DNA from 2 places in the Paenibacillus oryziterrae genome. Region 2 is predicted to be linked to the other one. Evidence: a T-box and tRNA genes for the amino acid it is inferred to sense, from the RefSeq annotation. Region 2 holds a T-box; the other holds one or more tRNA genes.
The links. A T-box is a leader RNA that pairs with one kind of tRNA and senses whether it is charged. The one in region 2 lies ahead of ACAN55_RS08565 (valine--tRNA ligase), so its partner is inferred to be a tRNA-Val.
Positions count from the first base shown of each region.

Region 1: it has a tRNA-Val gene. The T-box ahead of ACAN55_RS08565 (valine--tRNA ligase) is inferred to sense a tRNA for this amino acid. The anticodon was not compared.

Region 1 covers NZ_JBGJZO010000011.1:294-4,977, reverse strand. Annotated here, with positions in the region: gene metG (methionine--tRNA ligase) at 1-1,649, shown strand, start outside; gene ACAN55_RS13320 (HAD family hydrolase) at 1,801-2,424, shown strand; gene ACAN55_RS13315 (response regulator) at 2,548-2,910, opposite strand; tRNA gene ACAN55_RS13310 (tRNA-Val) at 3,166-3,237, shown strand; gene ACAN55_RS13305 (serine O-acetyltransferase) at 3,335-3,856, opposite strand; gene ACAN55_RS13300 (hypothetical protein) at 4,264-4,684, shown strand, end outside.
Region 2 covers NZ_JBGJZO010000005.1:196,402-213,467, forward strand. Annotated here, with positions in the region: gene cobA (uroporphyrinogen-III C-methyltransferase) at 1-421, shown strand, start outside; gene hemB (porphobilinogen synthase) at 478-1,476, shown strand; gene hemL (glutamate-1-semialdehyde 2,1-aminomutase) at 1,498-2,799, shown strand; gene ACAN55_RS08555 (RluA family pseudouridine synthase) at 2,796-3,743, shown strand; gene ACAN55_RS08560 (LysM peptidoglycan-binding domain-containing protein) at 4,277-5,437, shown strand; T-box leader at 5,506-5,790, shown strand; gene ACAN55_RS08565 (valine--tRNA ligase) at 5,902-8,580, shown strand; gene ACAN55_RS08570 (bifunctional folylpolyglutamate synthase/dihydrofolate synthase) at 8,586-9,962, shown strand; gene murC (UDP-N-acetylmuramate--L-alanine ligase) at 9,969-11,345, shown strand; gene ACAN55_RS08580 (GGDEF domain-containing protein) at 11,479-12,699, shown strand; gene ACAN55_RS08585 (GGDEF domain-containing protein) at 12,893-14,014, shown strand; gene ACAN55_RS08590 (ATP-binding cassette domain-containing protein) at 14,313-14,843, shown strand; gene ACAN55_RS08595 (glycosyltransferase family 4 protein) at 15,082-16,263, shown strand; gene ACAN55_RS08600 (SPOR domain-containing protein) at 16,346-17,066, shown strand, end outside.

The DNA of each region.
Region 1 (4,684 bases), on a different contig from region 2:
AGATGACCCATATTTTTATTGGCGGGGCCTGGCCTTATGCTAACGGTTCACTGCATTTGGGAAGGCTGGCCAGTGTACTGCCGGGAGATATCCTAGCCCGTTACCATCGCTCTAAAGGTGATAAGGTACTCTATGTCTCAGGCAGTGACTGCCATGGAACACCCGTTGCTGTTCAGGCCGCTCAGGAAGGCGTTACTCCGGGGGAATTCGCCGGGCATTACCATCAGGAGTTTGTCGATTGCTTCACCAAGCTGGGCTTCAGTTATGATTGCTATACACGGACAGACCAGCAGTTCCATCACACTGTAGTTCAGGAGCTATTTCTAAGGTTGCTGGATCACGGACATCTGGATAAAAAATCGATCCTGCAATGCTACTGTGAGGTGGATAACCGATTTCTACCGGATCGATACGTTGAGGGGACTTGCCCCGTTTGCGGGCAACAGGCAAGGGGCGACCAGTGCGATTATTGCTCCACACTGCTTGATCCGTCCGAACTCTTGAACCGGACCTGCAAAATATGCGGAACTACTCCTGTGGAACGGCCTACCGAGCATTTTTATTTGGCGCTTTCCCGCTTTCAAAGCCTGCTTCAGCAATATGCGGATAACCAGCAAGGCTGGAGAGAAAATGCGAACCATTTGACCCAAAGGTATTTGGAGGAAGGTCTTCAGGACCGTGCGGCTACCCGTGACTTATCCTGGGGTGTAGATGTACCTGTAGCAGGATTTGAGGATAAAAAGATCTATGTCTGGATTGAAGCCGTCAGCGGATATTTATCCGCCAGTAAACAGTGGGCTGCCGAAAGTGGCGGCAATTGGGAGGATTTCTGGCTTCACGATCGCAAAGATATCACTGCCTATTACGTACACGGCAAAGACAACATCCCTTTTCACAGCTTGATTTGGCCCGCTATTCTGCTGGGAACCGGGGGACTTCACCTGCCAGACCGTATATTTTCCTGTGAATATATGACGCTGGAAGGACAGAAATTCTCCACCAGCCGCAACTGGGCAGTCTGGGTTCCCGACATCATCAGCCGCTACCAGCCCGATTCCATACGCTACTTCCTGATTGCGAACGGTCCTGAGAAACGGGATACGGATTTCTCCTGGAGAGAATTCATTCATAGCCATAACGGTGAGCTGCTGGGTGCGTTCGGAAATTTCGTGAACCGCAACCTGGCTTACATCGAGAAATCCTTCGCAGGACAAATCCCTGAAGGAGACCTGAATCCCGACTGGGAGCATAACATCGATCTCTTATACCGGGAAGCCGGAGCCATGATTGAGGCCGGGAATTTTAAGGAAGCACTTGAATTCATCTTTTTGTACATACGCCAGGCGAATAAGTATTTCGATGAACAAAAACCCTGGATTCAAATCAAAGAAAATATTTCCGCGTGCGGAAATACGTTATACACCTGTGTGCAAATTATTGCGAACTTGGCTCAGCTGCTGCATCCGTTTATCCCATTCTCCTGTGGGAAAATTTCTAATTTCCTCTCACTTAGGCAGCCGGTGTGGCACCCTGTTTCTGTTACAGCTGGTCTCCGCATCAAACATATAGAGCTGCTGTTTGAACGGATTGATCTTAGCCGTATTGATGAGGAAACAACGCTGCTGGCCAAATATAAATCGTTGAGCTGAATGCAACCCTGCTTTACTTAACGTGTTTTCTACGTCCTAGCCGCTTCTTACAGTTCCAAGGCTGCAGAAATTTCCGGATAATAAACTCTTGACCTGAAATCCATTTCATCTTTTATGATAGATAGACAAATGCAAGGGAGCTGAAAAGTGGATGTATAAAACAGTAGTATTTGACGTGGACGGTACTTTAATTGATACAGAACAAGCAGTTATAGGATCGCTTCAGAAGCTTTTGCTAATGAATTATGGTAGAACCGTTGAAGCGGGAGAGTTATTATTTGTGCTGGGGATACCGGGCACCTATTCCCTGCCGAAGCTGGGGATCACAGATATTGACGATGCCTGTGCACAGTGGAATGTATATATGAAGGAATTTTATGATTCCATGAAGGTGTTTCCGGGAATTATGGAGGTTATGGGCACATTAAAGACCCGAAACATTCTACAAGGTATCGTCACTTCCAAGACAGACAAGGAGTTGGCCGATGATTTCGTTCCGTTTGGTCTTATGGATTACTTAACGCATGCGGTATGCGCAAATCATACAGAGAAGCATAAGCCTAATCCTGAGCCGCTGCTGAAATTCCTCGAAGTTACAGGCACCGACCCCGCCTCATCTATTTATATTGGCGATACGATCTATGATTATGAGTGTGCCCGGGATGCTGGTGTGGATTTCGGTCTGGCACTGTGGGGATGCCAGAATCATGAGCATATTCCGGCGAAATACAAGCTGGAGAAACCGCAGGATATTCTAAAGCTTGCGGGAGAATGATGAAGCGGATGAAGTACGGCTGAATTCAGCAGAAATAAGAAATCCCCTCCTTGGCTTGTGCCTAAAGGGGATTTCTTATTGGTATTTTTTCAGTCACCATCAGTCAATCGTCAAAGAATTTTCCTAAGCCAAGATCTGATTATTTACAGCTTGGACCAGACGGTCAGCGTGAAAAGGCTTAACAATGAAATCTTTAGCGCCTGCTTCTACAGCCTCAAAAACCTTCCTCTGCTGCCCCATTGCGCTGCACATGATAATGATGGCTTGGGGATCGAGTTCCTTGATTTTTCTCACGCCAGTAACACCATCCATATCCGGCATGGTGATATCCATGGTCACGATATCGGGGCGATATTGCTGATAGCCTTTTACTGCCTCGAAACCATTAGCTGCTTCTCCAACCACTTCATGGCCTGCTGCTTCCAACGCCTCGCGAATTGTCAGTCTCATAAAAGCCGCATCATCGACTATTAATACTTTTGCCATAGCAATTTGCCCCTTTAATATCATATATTGTGTAAATCATTGAAGTGACCCATTCGACAGTATTCGAGAACTGTAGGTACTAAGAACTAACATTATTCGACATTATATGAGCATATAGTAACACGAAGTGTGAGATCCAACTATGAGATTTATGACACACCAAAGACTCCCCGTCTATCTGAGGAGCACTTCAATGCCAATTATCAAAAAACATTGCCTTCCCGCTTCCACTTATGGTATTATAAATTTCGTTGCAGGACGGTAGCTCAGCGGGAGAGCACTATCTTGACAGGGTAGGGGTCATGGGTTCGAACCCCATCCGTCCTATACTGCATCATCCTTGAAACTCCTTATTCTATAAGGAGTTTTTCTGTTTTATCCCCTTTAACTATCCCCAGGAAGCTTTTTTATGTCATTCCCTCATCTATCTAGTATTTTCTGTTTTAGGTTTATCCCTTAGCAGGTTTTTTGCCGGTATTCCTACTGCCGATGCGTAATCAGGTACATCCTTAACAACTACTGACATCGCACCGATATTCGCATCGTTACCAATCAATATAGGACCAAGTATCTTTGCTCCCACTCCAATAAAGGCTCTGTCTCCAATTATTGGCTCTCCTAAGCTATTTCTGCCGCCGATGGTTACTTGATGAAAGATGGTAGCATGACTGCCGATAACTGCTTTGTGGCTAATAACGATACCATTTAAACCATGCGGCAAATGAAGATAATCACCGATCTTTGCTTGTGCATGTAATTCTCCATTAGAAAGGACTCGAACAAAAGCTAAGTCCATCACTTTATAGAGTATCCATAGCGGTTTTTTAACAATCTTACTTTTTACCCGATAGTGTACCCAGTTTCCAAAGCGATACGTAAACAAGACCATAAGCGTTTGTGGATTTTTACGGTTCGCTTTTAAATCTGTTTTAAATGACTTAATCATTTGGTCATCCTCCTTTTTTAGTAAGTGTCGCCACCTTATTCATTCATTTTCATCCAATTATACACTCAAGAATATAACTGATATGTCGAAAATTGTATTATTTAAAAATTTAGTTTTCTATGCAGAAGCATAAGTTCTACCTTGTCCATGAGCATTGGTGGATCTGACCGCGGTGTCACTTATTTCCCCTTTGCAAAAAGACCTTTTTAATGGATACGGATAATGAGGAAGAAGCCTATGATTTCATAGAGAGTTACACAAAAAAATTTCTAAATGAGCTTTACGGTGCTACATATATAGGGGCATGGAAAATTTGAATCTCTTTCAATAAATATATACCGTCCTGCGGACGAACATGTTCATATAGCTGCATATCATATCTCAAAAATAATATTGGAGGTATGCACATGGTTCGCACTCTTGATGCCCGGACATCTCAAAATGCAAGCTTTGGTAATACGATCTCTATCCCTTTACCCGCCAATACCCCTGTAGTTATCGGGCAGGTCGGCCTCAATGTAACAGATGCAGGTAGCAACATACGCGTACAATTCTCAGGAATTGCCGAGCTCGCCTTTCCAGAAACTCCTCCGTTTGATTCAGTCATTGCTTTTTCCATCGTAAGAGATGCAGAGGTTTTTCCTGTCGCTTACGCCCTCTACTCAGTAAGTGTCACCGGAGCGAATCCAAATGCTGTACAGGTCGTTAACATTACCGCATCCGATTACAATGTACCCTTTCCACCGGCGAATGAATTGGTTTATACCCTATATCTTTTTTGCACAGCAGATGCGACTCGAATAGGTATCGAGAGCTTTAATGCTGTTG
Region 2 (17,066 bases):
GTTGGGAGCAGATCTTCTCCCGGGCCAGAAGGTGCTCTTGCCCCGCGGCGATCTTGCCCGCGACTGGCTACCGGACAAGCTGAAGGAGCTGGGACTCCAGGTAACGGTAGCAGATACCTATGAGACCGTAGTAACTGGTGAGGATGATGATGAACTGCTGAAGCTGCTCCAGGAGGGGCGGATCCATGCCGTTACCTTCACGAGTTCATCAACCGTACGCAATTTCCTGCAGATATTGCAGCGAATGGGACTTGAAGATCCGCTTCCGCTGCTGGCGAATGTTAAGATTGCTTGTATCGGTCCAGTAACCGAGAAGACGGCTGTTGACGCGGGGCTTACCCCGGGACTTCTGCCGGCAGAGGCCACGATATCGGGTCTATTAGCAGAACTGTGCCGCTGGAATGCGGATAGCAAGTCATAAGACTTATATATACATTCACATATTAATCCAAGACATTTATAGGAGGAAGAGCAACCATGGTTTTCCCTATTACACGACACCGCCGTTTGCGCGGATCTGCCGGCATTCGCGGGATGGTACGCGAAACCGTGCTAAATGTGCTGGATTTGATCCAGCCTATATTTGTAACTTATGGCACCGGAGTGAAGAGTGAAATTTCGTCAATGCCCGGTGTTTATCACTTCTCTCTGGATACCCTGAAGGAAGAAGTGGACGAGATAGCGGCACTCGGAATCCCTGCGGTTTTACTGTTCGGAATCCCGGAAACGAAGGACGCTGTCGGCTCATCCGGCTATGCTGAGGACGGTATCGTACAGGAAGCAACAAGGCTCATCAAGCAGTGGTATCCTGAGCTGCTGGTGGTTGCAGATACCTGTCTGTGCGAGTTCACTGACCATGGACACTGCGGTATGGTACATACCCATACGGTGGACGGTGTGCTGCATGGGGATGTTATCAATGACGCATCCTTGGAGCTACTTACACGTACGGCAGTTTCTCAGGCAAAAGCCGGGGCGGATATCATCGCGCCTTCTAATATGATGGATGGTTTTGTCGCTGCCATTCGTGCCGGACTGGATGATGCGGGTTATGAGCATGTGCCGATTATGTCGTATTCGGTGAAATATGCTTCGGCTTTCTACGGGCCATTCCGTGAAGCCGCTGACTCCGCGCCACAATTCGGAGACCGCAAGACTTATCAGATGGACCCTGCCAATCTGCGGGAGGCCATTCGTGAGGCGGAGAGTGATGTGCTGGAGGGTGCGGACATGCTGATGGTCAAACCGGCGCTTGCTTATCTGGATGTGATCCGGACGATCCGGGATCAATTCGATCTTCCGCTGGTTGCCTACAACGTCAGTGGTGAATACTCCATGGTGAAGGCTGCAGCGCTGCAAGGCTGGATCGATGAGAAAAAAATCGTTATGGAGATGCTCACCGGCATGAAGCGTGCGGGTGCAGACATCATTATTACTTATTTCTCGAAGGACGCTGCCCGCTGGCTGCGTGAATAACAGAGAGGAGTGGACAAGTACATGAATATGAAATATGCCGCGCGCCGGGAAGAAGCTTCCCGGAACGCTTTTGAAGAGGCGAAGAAATATATTCCCGGCGGGGTGAACAGTCCGGTACGGGCGTTTAAATCCGTAGGTCTGACCCCGGTATATGTCGACAGGGGCGAAGGCTCAAGAATATACGATATTGACGGAAATACCTTTATTGACTATGTATGCTCCTGGGGACCGCTCATTATGGGACATGCACATCCTGAAGTCGTGAAGGCGCTGCAGGAGACGGCAGTGAAAGGGACCAGTTTTGGAGCACCAACGCTGCTAGAGACAGAAATGGCTAAGACGGTTGTCGAGCGTGTACCGTCGGTGGATATCGTGCGGATGGTTAACTCCGGAACGGAAGCTACGATGAGTGCTATCCGGTTGGCCCGCGGCTACACAGGCCGCAGTAAAATTCTTAAGTTCGAGGGCTCCTATCATGGGCATGCAGACAGCCTGCTGATCAAGGCAGGTTCCGGTGTAGCGACACTGGGTCTTCCGGATAGTCCCGGTGTACCTGAAGGCGTAGCAGTTAACACCATCACAGTTCCTTATAATGATCTGGAAGCGGTCAAAGTTGCCTTTGAACGGTATGGCAGTGAGATTGCTGCCATTATCGTGGAGCCGATTGCCGGGAATATGGGTGTGGTTCCACCGCAGCCTGGATTCCTCGAAGGCTTGCGCACGTTAACTACGGGGTACGGTGCACTTCTCATCTGTGATGAGGTAATGACTGGCTTCCGTGTCGGCCTGAATTGTGCTCAGGGTTTGTACGGCATTACTCCCGATTTGACTTGTTTCGGTAAAGTGATCGGCGGAGGACTGCCTGTAGGAGCTTATGGCGGCCGCAGAGAAATTATGGAGAGCATTGCGCCAACAGGACCGATCTATCAAGCGGGTACGCTCAGCGGCAATCCACTTGCGATGGCAGCGGGTCTTACTACATTGAAGCTGCTGACGCCGGAAGTCTATGAACGCCTGGAACAGATGGGAAGCCGGCTGGAGGATGGATTGAGACAGAATGCCATTGAAGCTGGGGTGCCGTTGACCATTAATCGGGTCGGCTCCATGGTGTGCCCTTTCTTCACAGAAGGTCCGGTTATTAATTATGATACGGCCAAGAGCAGCAGCCTGGATACGTTCCGCCGTTACTTCGGTGAAATGCTGAACCGCGGCATCAGCGTACCGCCTTCCCAGTTCGAAGGCATGTTTGTATCAGCGGTGCATAGCATTCAGGATATAGACGATACAATAGAAGCACATCGCCAGGCGCTTAAGGCTTTATGATGACCTTGGAAGCATTGGGCGGAGGCCGCTGGGCTAGACGCGGTAAATGGCTGGAGGTTACTCCCGGCAAAATACTAACCGGAGCGGAAGACAAAGATGCTGCAGTGGACCGGTGGCTGCTGGAGACGGTAGGTATGCCGGAGAAGCTGCTTTTACGCCTGCGTAAGGAAGGCGGAATTGCCATGCAAGGTGACCGCCTTCGGATCGCCCTGTTCCCTGAAAGGGAGACTGGTATTGAACCGGTATGGGAACCCTTAGAGGTTCTGTATGAGGATGATTTCTGCCTTGTCGTTCATAAGCCGGCGGGGGTGGCTGTTCATCCCGACGGAAGTGGAGGGGCTGTTACGCTTGATCATCTGGTAGCAGCCCATTACACATCTTCCGGTGAGGCGACAGCCGTCCGCCATGTTCATCGTCTGGACAAGGACACCACAGGCCCAGTGCTCTATGCTAAGAACGAATTCGCCCAACTTGTGCTGGACGAAGCGATGCGGGCCAAGGCCATATCCCGGCTGTATGCTGCAGTTGTACAGGGGAAAGTGCTCCCGTCTCTAAAGGTTATTGATCTGCCGATCGGTAAGGACCGCCATCATTCGGCCCGCAGAAGGGTATCACCTGGGGGTCAGCCGGCGGTTACCAGAATCATCAGCTGCGAGGTGTGGGAACGGGCGAGCCTGCTGCACGTAATGCTGGAGACAGGCCGCACCCATCAGATTCGTGTCCATCTCAGCCATATGGGGCATCCGCTACTTGGCGATCCCCTTTATGGGGAGAGCACGCCAAAGCTAAAGGTTGAGCATTTCAACCGCCAAGCTCTGCACGGTGTTTCGCTGGCATTCAGGCATCCATGGAGCGGAGAACAGCTGGAGATTCAGGACCCGCTGCCAGAAGATATGGTTACTCTGTGCAATCAATATCGGGCAAGCGGAGAATCTCACTTATAGACATCTTTAATATCAAAGGACCCTAACCGAATAGCGGTAGGGGTCCTTTTTGTCGTGTGGGTGAATGATAAGCCCAAAGTGTTGGAATAGAAACATCTATCCATGTCCTCATATTCCGGTCTGACATATAATACGTTATTGTTTGCAGCTTACAGAAGTCCGCAATTTGAATAGAGGGAGAAGATAGCATCAGGAATATGGAATCTCGCAGTTTGAACTGGGGCGATACGGCTTTGAGGCAGGTGAGGCTTACTTGAGGCTGCAGGACCGGTCTGGAGCTATTTCAGCCGTATGGAGGAGCTTGGGGTATTGATCTCAATGTGTACGCAGAACAAGCAGGAGCAGGGTGCGCACCTATCTTACGCTAGATATCATGGTATCCCTCAGAGAATGGGCCTGTGTCAGTGCATTAGGACACCGCAAAATTGTCATGTGTCCATTTTTTATGCATATACATGAGGGGAGTAACAGTTTGGGCCCATACTCTGAGTTTGTCTTAGGGTTAGATTATGCCAAGAAGGAGGACAATTCCCGTGTTTGACCAGTCCCACGGCTTGCGGTTTGATATTTATGAACGCGTTCATCTCCCTCAGGAGCTCCCGGGAATCGCTGAGCTGGAAGAGGTTGAACTGATCCCGGAAATCCAGGTCATTCAGCGGGAGGACCGGGCAGAGCTGTATGGACAGCTGCTGCTGACCGGCCTCTACCGGAGTGAAGATGACAGAACACAGCGCCTGGAACACGCCATTCCTGTTGAGATTACAGTACCGCTGACCCGCGTCAGCTCGATTGAAGACATAGGGGTGGAGATTGAGAATTTCGATATTGATCTTCTTACAATGCGCAGTGTGAACATAACAGGGGTACTCTCCCTCCGGGGAATCGGAGGAGCGGAATCGCTGCCGGTCTGGCAGCAGGAAGAGTACACAGTTGCCTACAGTCCAGAGGAAGAACGGCTAAAAGGTATTAATGCTGCTGGTGAGCAAGAAAGTGATGCCTTGTATGAGAATTCGCTATGGACCTTTGGAGAAGGTGAAGTGGATGAATCCGCCGAGGGGCTTATCGTCCATACTCACAGCTTAACGAATGAACAGAAGGATGACGCGGAGCCAGAGAGTGTCCGGCCGGCAGCAGAGATCTGGAATTTGGGGGCATACGTCAATGAACGCAGTGAGGAGCCCGCTGCTTCTGAGGTGAGCAATGAGACCTACATTGAAGATGTCTATCCAGAGAAGATCGAAAATCTTGAAAATGCTCCAGAACTGATGCCTTTTCCTGCTGAGGAGGAAGTTATTGCAGAAGAAGCTCCCCCTGTACAAGAAGAGAAACCGGATGTGAAAATTGCTTTGGGCAGCAAAAAGGCAGCCAAGGCAGAAGACCATAAGCCGATGACATTCTCCGCTCTGTTGAACTCCAGCCGCTCCCGTAAAGAGCTGGAGGAAGCACAGGCTCTGGAGGCTGCTCCGGCTGCAGCTGCAATTAGTTCAGCCAGAGATACCGAATGGAAGAGCAGATTCATCGGCGGTGTGGAAGGTGCCGATTTATTCCGCAAGGTACGTCTCTGCATCGTCCAGCGTGAAGATACTTTGGATACCATAGCCGAGAAATATCATCTGAGTGCCCGCGAGCTGGGAATGTATAACCGCCTCTCCGGACAGAATGTTGAGGAAGGCCAGGTTTTGTATATCCCTTAAGGCTTTGTACGTATCCCAGGTTGACTAAAGCTTGACTCTACAGGTATTATGGAGTAAGCAATATCTGGTCAAAGACTGGGAACGGGAAGAGTAGGCGGTCAGCCCTTCAGAGAGCGGAATTAGTAACAGCTGTGAAATTCCGCAGGATGCATGCCAGCCGAAGTCGCCCCGGAGTCGCCTGTCTGAATCTGTCTTCACTATAGTGAAGCAGTGTAGGACGTGGCCGGCAGCAGCCGTTATCTGCATAAGTGTCGCGTTAAGCCGCCGGGGAGATGAATCAAGCCGGAGTGGTGTTTCTTTTTCTTAACGCGAAACAAAGGTGGTACCGCGAAAGAATGGCTTTCGTCCTTTGAGACGAGGGCCTTTTTGTATTTAAATACAAGGATCTTGACATTAACGGAGGTATCAGAACTATGGCTGAACATAACAACCTGACGCAGGCAGATTTGGCGGGCCAGCAGGATATGACGGAGGAACACACAGAGGCACAAGCTTCAAAGAACAGTATGCCTACAACCTATGATCCCAAAGCAGCGGAGCAGAAATGGTATCCCTATTGGAGCGAGGGTGGATATTTCCGTGCGGGCCAGCGCCCGGATGCACAGCCTTACAGCATTGTGATTCCTCCTCCCAACGTAACAGGGATGCTTCATATCGGACATGCGCTTGATTTCACACTTCAGGATATCTTGATCCGCACCAAGCGGATGCAGGGCTTTGATACATTATGGCTGCCTGGTACGGATCACGCGGGAATTGCTACCCAGACGAAGGTAGAGCAGAAGCTCCGCCAACAGGGGATCTCACGACATGACCTCGGCCGTGAGAAGTTCCTGGAGCAGGTCTGGGACTGGAAAGATCAATATGCGGCAACGATTCACGAGCAATGGGCCAAGATGGGCCTCTCTCTTGATTACTCACGCGAGCGTTTCACCCTGGACGATGGTCTGTCCAAAGCGGTTCGTGAAGTATTTGTTAAATTGTACGAGAAGGGCCTGATTTACCGCGGTAAACGTATTATCAACTGGGACCCTGCAGCCCGTACGGCTTTGTCGGATATTGAGGTAGAATACAAGGAAGTTAATGGTCATCTGTATCATCTGCGTTATCCGCTCAAAGACGGAAGCGGTTCGATTACAGTTGCCACCACCCGCCCGGAGACAATGCTGGGCGATACAGCGGTGGCAGTTCATCCAGAAGATGACCGGTATAAACACTTGATCGGTAAAATGCTGGTGCTGCCGATTATCGGCCGTGAAATCCCGGTAATTGCTGACGAGTATGTAGACAAAGAGTTTGGCAGCGGAGCGGTTAAAATTACCCCGGCACATGACCCCAATGACTTTGAGGTAGGTTTGCGCCACAATCTTCCGCAGATCAACGTAATGGATGAAAGCGGCACAATGAATGATGAAGCCGGACCATATAAGGGATTGGACCGCAGTGACTGCCGTAAGGCGATTACAGCCGATCTGAAGGAACAGGGTGTTCTGATCTCTATTGAAGATCATGTGCATCAGGTAGGACACAGCGAGCGTTCCGGCGCCGTAGTAGAACCTTATCTGTCCACACAATGGTTCGTTAAAATGCAACCGCTGGCTGAAGCGGCAATCTCCGCACAGAAGAGCGGCAATGGCATTAATTTTGTACCTGAACGTTTTGAGAAGACCTATCTGAACTGGATCGAAAATGTCCGTGACTGGTGTATCTCCCGTCAACTGTGGTGGGGTCACCGTATTCCGGCCTGGTATTCCGAATCTACTGGTGAGATTGTTGTGGCCCGTGATGAGGAAGAAGCACGCAGAATCAGCGGCCTGGATGATTTGAAACAGGACGAGGATGTACTGGATACCTGGTTCAGCTCCGCTCTCTGGCCTTTCTCGACAATGGGTTGGCCGGATGAGACGAGCAAGGACTATGAGCGTTTTTATCCGAACAATGTCCTTGTGACCGGCTATGACATCATCTATTTCTGGGTGGCGCGCATGATCTTTACCGCTCTGGAATTCACTGGGGAGAAGCCTTTTGCCGATGTATTAATGCATGGACTTGTGCGGGATGCCGAAGGGCAGAAAATGTCCAAGTCGCTGGGCAATGGCGTAGATCCGCTTGAGGTTATCGAGAAATATGGTGCTGATGCGATGCGCTATATGATTTCTACCGGCAGCACCGCCGGTCAGGACCTGCGGTTCCGCTGGGAGAAGGTAGAGCAGGCGCGGAATTTCGCGAACAAGATCTGGAATGCCTCACGCTTTGCACTCATGAATCTGGAAGGTGTGAACTTTGGGGATATCGATATTACGGGCAATCTCGGAACGGCTGACCGCTGGATTCTGCACCGCCTGAACGAAACTTCCCGCGAAATTACGCGTCTAATGGACACATACGAATTTGGCGAGATCGGCCGCCAGCTGTACAATTTCATCTGGGATGATCTGTGCGACTGGTATATCGAGTTCGCGAAGCTGTCGCTTTACGGTTCGGATGCCGATGCCAAAGCTAAGACACAGTCTGTATTGGCCTATACGCTGGATCGCACGCTGCGCCTGATTCATCCGTTTATGCCGTTTATTTCAGAGGAAATCTGGCAGCATCTGCCGCATGAGGGTGAGACCATCACACTTGCGGCTTGGCCTGAGTACGACGCTGCCCTGGAGAATGCCGAAGCGGTTGCGGAGATGAACCTGCTGATGGACATGATTCGGGCTGTGCGTAATATCCGCGCTGAGGTAAATGTGCCGATGAGTAAGAAGGTAGATCTGATCGTCAAAGCTGCGGATGAAGCTACTTTGGGTATCATCACCCGCAATGACAGCTATATCAGCCGTTTCTGCAACACATCGTCCTTCGCGGCGGGACTAAATCCGGAAACGCCGGAGAAGGTTATGTCCGCTGTCGTTACAGGAGCTGAGCTTCTTTTACCATTATCGGGTCTGATCGACATCGATCAGGAAATTGCCCGTCTGGAGAAGGAAGTACAGGTTCTGAACAGTGAAGTGGAGCGTGTGGATAAGAAGCTGGGCAACGAGGGCTTTGTAGCCAAGGCACCGGCCAAAGTCATCGAAGAGGAACGGTCCAAGCAGGCGGATTACTCCGCCAAACGAGAGAAAGTTCTTGCCCGCATCGCAGAGCTGAGAGGATAAAGAACATGGAAGATATACTTGGGGGCGGCAGAACCGCCCCTTTAGGGACTTATAGTGAGGCTGTAGACTGGATCAACAGCCTCATCCCGTTTGGCATCCGTCCAGGTCTCGAACGGGTTGACTTGCTGATGGAGCGTCTGGGACATCCCGAGCGTAGACTGAAGTTCATTCATGTAGCCGGGACGAACGGCAAAGGCTCGACCTGTGCTTTTTTGACAAGTGTTCTGCTGCAAAGCGGGTATACCGTGGGGACATTTACGTCCCCCTATATTACGAAATTCACGAACCGGTTTCAGTATAATGGTGAGGATATACCGGAGGAGATACTGACTAAACTGGCTAATATTCTTCTTCCGCTGGTGGAAGAAATAGCAGCGACTGAACTTGGTTCCCCTACCATGTTCGAGGTGGCAACAGTGCTTGCTCTTCTGTATTACGCGCAGGAATGTTATCCTGATGTGGTCGTATGGGAGACAGGGCTTGGGGGAAGGCTGGATGTAACGAATATTGTTACGCCAATTGTGTCGGTGATTACTAATGTGGGTTACGACCATACAGATGTGCTTGGCGATACACTGGAGCTGATTGCAACGGAGAAAGCGGGTATTATCAAACCAGGAGTACCTGTGGTCAGTTGTGTGAACCAACCGGAAGCTTTAGCCGTGCTAAAGAACAAAGCGGCTGAATGCCGGAGTACGCTATATCTGGCAGGAGAAGATTTCACCTATGAAAGCAATGGCATCGGCAGCGGCGTACAAGCTTTCACCTTTAAGGGGCCGTTCCGCAGCATCAATATAGAAATTGCCATGAAAGGCGACCATCAAATCGCGAATGCCGCCGGAGCCATGATGGCACTGGAGGTACTCCGCCAGTATATGGCGTTTATTCTTGATGATGAAGATGTATTGAAGGGCTTTCGTGATACGTTCTGGGCGGGAAGACTGGAAGAGGTCAGTACTTCTCCAAGAATTGTGCTGGACGGGGCTCATAATCCGGAAGGCGCCGAAAGCCTGGCCAGAAGTCTTCCACAGTTCTACACGTACCGCAAATTAAATTTGCTTATGGGCATGCTCTCAAACAAGCATCATGAATCATATTTGAAGCATATACTGCCTATAGTGGATACGCTCATCCTGACCGAACCGGATTTCCGGAAGAAAATGGACGCGGAGAACCTGCGTGGAATCGTGGAGAGTCTGCGGAAGAAATATGCAAAAGAGCATTTGGAAATTATAGTAGAGCATGATTGGGGTAAGGCGCTGCAACTGCTGAAGGCGCGGACGTCAGAGGACGATTTGGCGGTCGTTTCCGGAACGCTGTATTTAATCGCAGATGTGCGCGGCGCAATTTTGCAGCAACCCGATTCTGAAAAAGGCTGGTGACAACTGTTGGATAATACGGAACGTGTTCATTTTATAGGGATTGGCGGTTACGGGATGAGCGCTATTGCCCGTGTGATGCTGGAGATGGGTTATACCGTCACAGGCTCGGACGTGGCTGCTCAGGAACTGACGGAGAAATTAATTGCCAAAGGTGCCAAGGTGTATATCGGGCACACGGCAGAGCAGGTTAAAGGTGCGGATCTTGTTGTCTATTCTACGGCATTGTCCAATGACAATGTAGAATGGGTGGAAGCGGAGCGGCTTAATATCCCGATCATCCATCGTTCGCAGATGCTGGCGCGTTTGCTGAATGAGCGTAAAGGGGTAGCTGTAGCTGGTGCACATGGCAAGACAACAACCTCATCGATGATCGCACTTGTAATGGAAGAGTGTGGTGTGGATCCCACATACATTATCGGCGGAGAGATCATGAACGTAGGTACCAACGCCAAAGCGGGAAAAGGGGAGTTTGTTGTAGCCGAGGCCGATGAAAGCGACGGCTCTTTCCTCCAGTATCACCCTTGGCTTGGCATTGTGACTAATATTGAAGCGGATCACCTGGAGAATTATGGTGGTGATTTCAATCGTTTAAAAGCAGCTTATGTGCAATTTATGAATCATCTTGCGGAAGACGGAACCGCAATCGTGTGTGTGGATGATGAGAATGTTATCTCCCTGCTGCCGGAAGTTAAGGGCAAGGTCATTACTTACGGCATTCAATCCCAGTCAGCGGATTATCTGGCTTCCGATATTGTGCTCGGAGACCGCCAATTGTCATTCACCATGAGTGGTTACGGTGAGACTCTGGGCCGGATTGAGTTGTCTGTTCCCGGACAGCATAACCTCTACAACGCGATGGCTACAGTAATTGCTTGTTTGAAAGCAGGCATTCCTTTCTCTTCAATTGCTGAGGCTATAGTGAAATTTAATGGTGCCAAGCGGCGGTTTCAAGTGCTTGGTGAAGTGAATGATATTCTTGTTATTGATGACTATGCTCATCACCCAACTGAAATCCAGGCGACGATTAGCGCTGCGAAGGCAACAGGCAAACGAATTATTGCCGTGTTCCAGCCTCAGCGCTACACACGGACCTTTTTTCTGCTGGATGCATTTAGTCGTGCCTTCTCGGAGGCCGACGAGGTTATCATCACGGATATTTATTCACCTGCCGGCGAGAAGCAGATTGAGGGGGTAACCTCGGCGAAGCTTGTCGAGCTCATCGTGCAGAATAGCAATGCTGGTGCGCGTTATCTGCCTAAAAAGGAAGATGTGCTGGCTGATTTGGAGGACCGGATTGCTCCAGGCGATCTGGTGATTACTATGGGTGCGGGCGATATCTGGAAAGTAAGCCACACACTTGCTGATATTTTAAAGAAACGATAGGCTACCATAGGACCACTTTGGATTAGAAATAGAAAGCGTGTTCCCGTTTTCGGATACCGAACGGGAGCACGCTTTTTTTATACAGGATAAGGTTGCTCTTGTATATTTCGGGCAGAAACGGTACTGTTGATAGTTGGATAAGGACAATTCCATTGCCGGGAATTCCTGCGCATATTATGGTGGTGTAAAGGTGAACCCTGCTTTCGATATCAGAACCATGCTATTTTCGCTTATATTTGGAAATCTGTTTATAGTACTTCTCATTTCTGCGTACCGCCTCCGTTATCCTAAGGACTCCGCCTCTTCATTTTTCGTACTCTCGAAATGGCTGCAAGCGGCTTCATGGAGCGGTCTGACTCTGCTCACCGGGGTGCCCTCCTGGCTGTCCCTGCCACTCGTCAATTTACTGATGCTTGCCGGGGGATGCCTTGAGCTTATTGCCCTGTTAATGATGATGGGAATGTTCACGCGCAGGGTCAAGCACTATTATGTATTCCTGGCTGCAGCCAGCACCTTAACTTATGGGATTATCTTTATCTTCAATAACGAATCCAACCTGAGGATTGCTTCTGCTTCGTTTTGGACAGCCCTATTTATTGTGTATCCGGCTTATCATTTAAGTGCTGACAAACATGGAACTCCTCTGCAAAAGATCATGGGCAGCCTTTACTATATTATCGCCTTCAGCATGCTGGGGAGGGGAATCGCCGCGCTGACAGCTTCCGGACTGATGACGGTATTTACTCCGAATGTGGTTCAACAGCTCTATTACATAGGCATGTACATGTTCTTAATCCTTGGAACGGCTGGTTTCATTCTTCTCTCCAAAGAGCAGTCCTATGAGGATTTGAAAAAAGTGGCTACCTATGACGAGCTGACGGGTATCCTTAACCGCAGATCGTTCATTATCCAGGCGCAGCAGAAGATTACGACGGCGGTCAAGAATATGGAGCGTGTCTCCCTGATGGTTCTGGATATCGATCATTTCAAACAGGTGAACGATACCTATGGTCATGATACCGGTGATAAGGTGCTGACCAACTTTGCCAGGGTAATACAGCAGAATCTGGATCAGGGAGATTTGTTCGGCAGGTTCGGCGGCGAGGAATTTACGATCCTGCTGGGTGCTGTGGATGAGGTGGAGTGCGACCGTAAGGCGGAGCTTCTGAGGAAGGCCGTCATGGATGTAGTCTTTCCGGGCATTTCACTGAAGGTTACTGTCAGTATTGGAGTTGTCACGCTTGTTCCCAATCGGCGAACCCCGCTGGACATGCTGTATAAACTCAGCGACAAGGCGCTTTACCGGGCGAAGCTGGAAGGGCGGAACCGTGTCGTACGGGGCCGGTGGCTGTAGGGAACATGTGAATCAAAGCTCTCTGAATACTCCTGACGCTACTTGGGCGGGCAGGAGTATTTTTTGAAATATGGGAAATAAAAACTTCCGCCTGCCAGGTAAAAATAGTATAGTGAAACATATTGCGTTAATGTACTAGGGTGGTGAAACTATTTACTTTGTTCTTGATGTTCCAACACTGCTGCTCACGTTTATGCTGGGTAATCTGTTAACAGTACTGCTGGTCATTGCTTACCGTTCCCGTTATCCCAAGGATATGACTTCAATGGTATTCGTGGCGGCAAAAGGATTGCAAACCGTATTCTGGCTGCTGCTGATATATCCGCATATTTTGGATCACCGGAACCTCTTTACGCTATCTATTGTGATTTTTAGTGCTGGCGGAGCTTTAGAAGCTGTTTCACAGCTCCTTATTTTAGGGATGTACAGCAACAGAGTGAAGGTCAACTATATCATCATGGCAGGATTTAGTTGTGCCGGGGCTGTGATTCTGAATCTCTTTGGCAGCGACCTGAGGTTTCTGCTTGCGTTCCTCTCTCTTCAAGGAGTACTGTTTTTCCTGTATCCGGCATATGTGCTCTGGATGAATCGGATTGGATCTCCGCTCCAGAAACTGATGGGGCTTATGTACATGTTTATCATTGTTGTGTTTATGATCCGGGCAGGGGTGTTCATTTCGGAGCACAATCTGGAGAGGGTTATTATTGAAAGGATAATCGCGCTGTTTTACATCGCGGCCTATCTGTTCATCTTTCTGGGCTCTGCGGGCTTTATGCTGCTGCTCCGAGAACAATCCTATATAGAGCTGGAACGAGTGGCTACATATGATGAGCTCACAGGTATTTTAAATCGCAGGTCCTTTATGCTGCGCTCGCGGTCCTTAATTGCTGAAGTCGCCGGTGAGGGCCAGCCGTATTCTTTTCTGCTGCTGGATATCGACCACTTCAAGAATGTTAATGACACATACGGACATGATGCAGGAGATAAGGTGCTGCGTAATTTCACGGCGGCCATGGAGCGTGTATTGGGCCGGGAGGATCTGTTCGGCAGATTTGGCGGAGAGGAATTCGCCGTGCTTTTGCCGCGCGCGGGTGAAGCCGCCAGCGGTGAGATTGCCGAGCGGCTGAGAACCTCCATTCTAGAGGCGGATGTTAACGGAATGCAGATAAACTATACGGTCAGTATTGGTGTGGTTACTGTAATCCCAACAGAGCGGATTTCTCTAAATACCCTTTTTAAAATATGCGACAAGGCACTTTATCAAGCCAAAAAGCACGGCAGAAATTGTGTAATGAGAGTCATGGTGCAGTACTAGCATGATTGCAAAGCCGCAAGTCTCGGGAATCGCCCGGAGGCTTGCGGCTTTTTTTAGAATACAAGAAAGTAGTAGTTCACATTATCCTTTACCTTGTGTTTTTACGAGCAACGGGTGCCGTCACTGTAAGGACGCCGCAGCCGTTGCTTCTTATTAAATGTCCGAATTTCGCAAAAATAAGCTTTTCTCTCTAAATACGATCAGCAAGCAGCACCCTACAATATAGAAGAAGGCCAGAACCAACGGCTATTTCTGCGGTCTTTGAAAGGCCGCCACGGATTGAAAGAAGGTGCTGTTCATGAGTGAGGAAGTACTGCTGCGGATGGAGAATGTCAGTAAATCCTTTCCCGTAGTAAAGGCTCTTAGAGAGGTGAGCTTCACGCTGCGACGGGGTGAAATTCATGCCTTGATGGGAGAGAACGGGGCAGGAAAGTCTACGCTGATTAAGGTGTTGACCGGTGTATATGAGATGGATGAGGGAAGTGCCTATCTGGCAGGGCAAAGACTGCAAATCAGCTCCCCTCAGGATGCACAGGATGCCGGTATCAGCACGGTGTATCAGGAGATTAATCTTTGTGCCAATCTGACGGTGGCGGAGAATATTTATATCGGCCGTCTTCCGAAGAACAGGGCGGGGATTGATTGGAATAGCGATGATTGCCGGGAAGCTCAATCTGGCAGTGGAATGCAACCCGCTGCTTGGACCCCAGTTCATCAAGGCTGCCGATACGGATTATTACCTCGGAAAGCATGTTCCCTCAGATACCGTGAAACAAGAGATCTCTTTACGGGAATACTGATGTATTCTTTAACACTGAATATAACTTAGTCTATTACTCTCTTAACACAAGCTAAATATATTAGTAAAAGAGCAATCTCGAATAAGAGGATGCTCCCCCAGTGCATCTTCTATATCCTTCAGGCCTCCGATCATCGGATGGCCTTTTTTTTATTTAAGCATAATTTGTAATTTTCTTTAGATAAATCCATAAATCTACAATAATCACCTGATAATTGGGTATATAACTATAAATATAGAAATATACGCACGGGTGAGGAGAAGAGAAATGAAAGAGAAGCTGCTATTTATTTCTGCGGAGAATCCTTTTCCCCAGGATAGTGGAGGGAAGCTGAGAACAGGCAATATTTTGAATATACTGCTAGCGAAGTATGATGTGGATCTGGTTACATACAGGAGGGATAAGCCGGCTGCCCCTGCAGCCCCTGTCGATAAGGCAATAGTTCATGAGGTAGAGCGGACAATGACCTATAGGAAAGCCATGCTGCGCTCACTCTACAAGCTGCGTAACTGCTCTTACATGAGCCACATCGATGTGGATATGAAGAATAAAATCTGGGAGCTCTGCCGCAGCAAAAAATACCGGAATGTATTTATCTCCCATAGTCTGCTAGGCAGTTGCATTGATATTGTGAAGTCGGCGCTGCCAAAGGCGAATATCATCACAGATGCCCATAATTACGAAAGCGGCTTATCTGCGCAGTTGGCCGGAAAGAAGAAGGGGATACAGCGGCTTTATTTTAAGCTGAATGTGCTTTGGACCCGCAGAGATGAACTAAAGCTGATGAATAAGACCGATCTGCTGCTCACAACTTCCGAGAATGATGGTCTTTCATTTAAAAGATTATCACCAAGGAATTCCGGCAAGGTGCACGTGATTCCTAATTTCATCTCTATTTCGGCGTATACCAGCGGGGAGCCAGCGGTGAAAGAAAATTGGATTATACTCCCGGGCAATATGAACTATTTTCCCAATGTGAATGCGGCGCAGTATTTTTATAGGGAGATTTATCCCTTAGTTAAAGCACGGATCCCGGAAGTGAAGTGGTATATCGTAGGCCGTGATGTGCATCCGGAGGTTGAAGCTCTGGCGGCACTGGATGACTCTATAGTGATTACAGGTTACGTGAGTAGTGTGGCTGACTATATACGACGATCTAAGGTTGTCATCGCGCCTCTGCTGGAAGGAAGCGGTACCAGGTTGAAAATATTGGAGTCTTGGGCGCTGAACACCCCGGTGGTCTCGACTTCTGTGGGAGCCGAAGGACTTCTGTATGAAGATGCCTATGATATTATGATTGCTGATAATGCTGCGGAATTTGCAGACAAAGTGGTCAGGCTGTTTCAGGATTACGAATTGAATGTTCATGTAGCCGGACATGCCATGCAGACGTTGATGACCCATTATGAAGCTGGAAGCGTCAAGGAGAAGGTGCTGAGTCTTGTCTAAAGGGATATTGTCTCAACGCTGCATAGCTCTCTATTGTCTATCATATATTTCTTTATAGATGAGACAAGGTGAGGTGTGTATTGTGAGTAACGGAAAAATGACTTTTCGTTTCGATACCGGGAAGGATAAGCATACGTTGGAGGATCACAAGCCGGATGCAAGGTATAACAATGTGGTTGAATTTGATCCTGCACAACAACGTCAGGATACTGAGGACCCTTATTATGCGTATCTGGATAGCCGTGATGTGCAGCAGAACTTCTTTCAAACTGAGGTTTATCCTGAGCTGTGGGAGGACTCTTCGATTCATCAGGACGAAGAAAACCCGTGGCAGGTAGATCCACAACCTGGTTTGACTGACGGAAAAAACAATGGTGCTTATCACTCCCGCCGTCCTTCGCATTTATGGAAATTTGTGGCGTCGGTTGTCGCAGCAATCGGTATAGGGCTGTTGTTTGGATATGTGGCACTCTCTTTTTTTCATGGAGGCGGATTACCGGGGGGACTGGCTGATGAATCTGTGAACTCTGCCAAAGCCGGGGCACAGAATGGTAATGCTGCCCAGGAACCCGCCGGAACCGGAACATCCGGCTTGCCGATTGCAGATAGTGGCAGCGGGAGCAAAGTCCTGATTTCTGTACAGGTTGCAGGTCAAAGTTACTATTTGCTGCAGTATGGTGTTTTTAGTACACCAGAGGGAGCGGTTCAGGCACAGGAGGAGTTGCTGACAGCCGGACTTGCTGCCGGGCTGGACCAGACAGAGAGTAACCGGGTATATGCTGGGATTTCCCCGGACCGCGAGC